2 regions of the Mucilaginibacter calamicampi genome follow, and region 1 is predicted to be linked to the other one. Evidence: riboswitches for the same ligand, from Rfam matches in the RefSeq annotation. Region 1 holds a riboswitch; the other holds the start of a gene.
The links. A riboswitch is a leader RNA that binds a small molecule or an ion and turns the genes downstream of it on or off. The one in region 1 is predicted to bind S-adenosylmethionine.

Region 1 (2,205 bases):
ATGTTGATGTCTATCACCTGGGCACCGCCTTCTACCTGTTGCGCGGCAACGGATAGGGCTTCCTCATAATTTTCAGCCAGTATCAGCTTACTGAATTTAGGCGAACCTGTAATGTTGGTACGCTCGCCAACGTTTACAAAAATACTTTCGGGGGTTATGGTAACCGCTTCCAATCCGCTTAAGCGCATATTGGGCGCAAGCGTAGGTATTAAACGCGGCGAATACTGCGCGGCTTTGTCAGCAATACATTTAATATGATCTGGTGTGGTACCGCAGCAGCCGCCTACTATATTTACCATGCCTGATTTGATGAAATCATCAACCTGGTGGGCCGTTTCGTGCGGGGTTTCATCGTACTGACCAAACTCATTAGGTAAACCAGCATTAGGGTAAGCTGATATAAACACATCCGCTTTGTCTGAAAGCTCTTGCAGATGCGGGCGCATTTCGCGGGCACCCAAGGCGCAGTTTAAACCAACAGATAACAGATTGGCATGGCGCACCGAGTTCCAGAAAGCTTCAACCGTTTGCCCCGAAAGGGTGCGGCCGGATGCATCCGTTATGGTACCTGATATCATGATAGGCAAATGCTTACCCCTTTCCTGCGCGTATTTATCCGCAGCAAATAAGGCTGCTTTGGCGTTAAGGGTATCAAATATGGTTTCTATCAATAGCACATCTGAGCCACCATCAACCAACCCGCGGATCTGGTCGTAATAAGCATCAGCCAGATTATCGAAAGTAACAGCACGGTAGCCGGGATCATTCACATCCGGCGAAAGCGAAGCCGTTCTATTGGTTGGACCAACAGCACCGGCCACAAAGCGTGGTTTTGAGGGATCTTTTTGATTATATTCATCAACAACTTCACGCGCCAAGCGGGCACCTTCGTAGCTTAACTCGTAAGCCAGTTCTTCCATCTTATAATCAGCCAGCGAAATTATTTGTGTGCTGAAAGTGTTGGTCTCAATAATATCCGCACCCGCATCTAAATATTCGGCATGTATAGCTTTTATTACATCCGGTCGCGTAAGGTTAAGCAGGTCATTATTACCCTGCAAATCGCAAGGATGATCCTTAAACCTTTCCCCACGAAAATCCTCTTCAGTCAACTGGTACCGTTGTATCATGGTACCCATTGCCCCGTCAATTACCAGAATGCGTTTTTTTAGTTCTTCTTTAATGTTCATTTGTGCGTATCTGTTGTGAGTTGTGAGTTGCGAGTTGTAAGTGATATCTGAAACATACAACTTACATTCTATAACTTACAACACTAAGCTGAAAGTCTTAAGCTGTAAGAGCTATGCGAAGACATACAACTTACAACATGTAACTTACAACATTAAAAAGCTTATTTCGAAAAGTCGGGTATCTGTTGACTTTCGCTTATCTGTCTCAGTCCATAAGTCGCCGGGCTGAAGTAGAATGTAGCACCTTGTTAAGTAACAGGTTGCCAAGACATCGCAGGGTCTAATCCCTCCGTCTTTCTCTATAAGCAGCGCAAAGGTGCGCAATAAGTTTGTAAAGTGCAACCTTGCCTTAAGTTCTGTTAACACGCATACACACTTTTACTTTTTGTAAACAAAAAAAGCCGCTGTGTTAAAGCGGCTTTCAAATTCATTATTCAAAATTATCGCCTGCCGCCAAATATGCGTAACATAGACATAAACAGGTTAATAAAAGTGGTATACAGCACAAAAGCGCCAATAATTACCAGTTTTTTAGACTCAGCACTGCCGTACTCCAAGCCTGCACCAATCCGTTTTAACATTTGGATATAGTAAGCTGTTAAACCTACCATTATAGCCATAAATACAAAGCTTAGCAGGTATTGCAACTGCGAACTGCCTAAAAAGAAGTTAACCAGGCTAACCACAAATGCGCCCAGGAAAATCACCATCAATATAGAGCCGAATTTTGTTAAGTCTGTTTGTGTGGTATAACCTGCTACAGCCATTATACCAAATACACCTGCCGCGCTTAAAAAAATTGTAAAAATAGAGCTGGCGGTATAAATAAGGCCTATTATGCTTAAACTAACACCAATGGCAACAGCATAAGCAATAAACAGACCCAACACCGCAGGGTAAGAAAGCTTATTAAAGCCAAAATTCATAACTAACGAAAACGCCAGTGGAGAAAATATGGCCACATAGCCTAAGCCGGTAAAGCCCCCTTCAACAGGATTAATTATAAGCGTTAATA
Region 2 (2,205 bases), on a different contig from region 1:
GCTCTTTGGTAGCGTCTTTAATAGCTATTTTCTTTATTTCGATGTTTAGGTTTTTGGTTTTGATAATATCATGAAGGCCCTGCCCAACAACTCCAAAGCCGAAAAGGCCAATAGTCAATTTTTTGCTCATTACGCGGTAGTGTGCAACCGGATGTTACTTCCGGCTGCGTCTGTTTTATAAAATGAAGTAATAATTTTAGTGAGGGCTTCGGTTTCTATTAAAAACCCGTCGTGCCCGTAAAAGGAGTCTAACTCTGCAAACTCCGCCTGTGGAATATTCTTGTGCAAATATTCCTGCTCCTCTATCGGAAAAAGCACATCTGAACGGATACCAATAACCAAAGTGCGCGACTTTACCAGGCTAAGCGCCTTTTCAACGCCATCGCGGTTACGGCCCACATTGTGCGAGTCCATTACTTTTGACAAATACCAGTAGCTATAGGCGTTAAAGCGGTTAACAAGCTTATCGCCCTGGTAAGACTGATAACTTGATGCCTTAAAATCGTCCTGAATGTTATCATCGTCTTCCTGCTGACTGATATTGTAGGTTTTGTAAGTACGGTAGGACAGCAATGCCATACTTCGTGCGGCTTTTAACCCTTTTTTACCGCCATCAGGTTGGCCGGGCAAAAAGGTTTCATCGGCCAGCAATGCCAATCGTTGGGACTCATTAAACGCGATACCCCAAGGCGAGTGGCGCGCGTTAGTAGCTATAATTATCAGGTTTTTAATCAGATGCGGCTGCATTATAGACCACTCTAAAGCCTGCTGCCCGCCAAGTGATCCGCCTATGGCAATTTCTATGCTATCAACTCCCAAAAATGCGGCAAGCAGCTGATGCGCTTTAGCCATGTCGCGTATGGTTACATCCGGGAAATCTAAGTAATATGGTTCGCCGGTTTGCGGGTTTATGCTCAGGGGGTTACTTGTGCCGTATGGCGACGTAAGCACGTTGGCACAAACTATAAAATGGTCTGTTGGATTAAAGTAATCATTCTCGCCAAATAAACCTTTCCACCAATCCAGCACATCAGAGTTAGCGGTAAGCGCGTGGCACACCCATATTACATTACTGCCATCGGCGTTTAACCGGCCATAGGTATGATAGCCAATTTCCAAACCATGCAGCGTTTGCCCCGATTCCAGTTCAAATGGTTGTGAATATTTATAGGTTTTAGCGATCATTCGTATTAAAGGTGGTTAAGATAAACTTTATCCGTTTATGGCTTTAGCAAGCCGGATGATTAAACTGTATCAGCTACAGCGACGCATAAACATGCCCGGGGCATAGCAAAGCGAAGTACCTTTTAGGGTATTAATAAAGTTTACTTGAAGGGTGTTTTTTAAATTTTCCATATTGTTAATTTATATTTCCCGGGATATTTACCGGGGCAGGAATTGGCACCTTCTCTGCATTTGCCGAGGGTTGCCAGCGGGTCACGGAGCCTGATCTCTCGCCGCTTCTTTATAAATCAAATATGCCTGAAAGGAATATTGATCAATTACATTGCTATTGCAATAGGGTGCAAATATAAGTTTTGATTGGGTAAATGCAAATATTTTAGAGGCAAAAGGCTAAAGGCAAAAGGTTAAAGGTATTTTTGGAGCGATTTAGAGCCTTTTACCTTTAGCCTTCCACCTCTAAACCTAACGCATAAGGCCCTGCTTCATATCCGCTATTAGATCGTCAATATGCTCCAACCCTGCTGATATGCGCAACAGGTTAAATGGTGTTTTGGTATCCGGCCCTTCCATGGTGGCGCGATGCTCTATTAAGCTCTCCACACCGCCCAAACTGGTGGCGCGGGTAAATAGCTGTAGTTTATTAATTACCCTGTTTGCTGCCTCGGGGCCATCCTTTAAAGTGAATGATAACATGCCGCCAAAGCCCGTCATCTGCTGTTTTGCAACTTCATGGCCGGGGTGCGATGGCAGACCCGGGTATAAAACCTGCTCAACAGCGGGTTGCTGTTGCAGAAACTCAGCCAGCGCCTGCGCGTTACTAACATGCCCGCGTATACGGTAAGGCAGCGTTTTTATGCTTCGGGTAAGCATATAACAGTCTTGTGGCGATGGTATCGCTCCTCCCATCGTTTGTATCTCGCGGATGCGTTGCCACCAGTCGTTATCTTCAGCAGTTACTAATGCGCCGCCCATCAGGTCGCTGTGGCCGCCAAAGTATTTCGTTGATGAATGCATTACTAT

Region 2: it holds a riboswitch for S-adenosylmethionine, as region 1 does, so the genes downstream of both, ACFQZS_RS08065 (homoserine O-acetyltransferase family protein) here and metH (methionine synthase) in region 1, are expected to answer to the same signal.

Annotation. Positions count from the first base shown of each region.
Region 1 covers NZ_JBHTHU010000021.1:350,057-352,261, reverse strand. The annotation lists gene metH (methionine synthase) at 1-1,190, opposite strand, end outside; SAM riboswitch class I at 1,384-1,498, opposite strand; gene ACFQZS_RS17265 (Bax inhibitor-1/YccA family protein) at 1,631-2,205, opposite strand, start outside.
Region 2 covers NZ_JBHTHU010000005.1:530,792-532,996, reverse strand. The annotation lists gene ACFQZS_RS08070 (homoserine dehydrogenase) at 1-130, opposite strand, end outside; gene ACFQZS_RS08065 (homoserine O-acetyltransferase family protein) at 130-1,185, opposite strand; SAM riboswitch class I at 1,363-1,474, opposite strand; gene ACFQZS_RS08060 (trans-sulfuration enzyme family protein) at 1,648-2,205, opposite strand, start outside.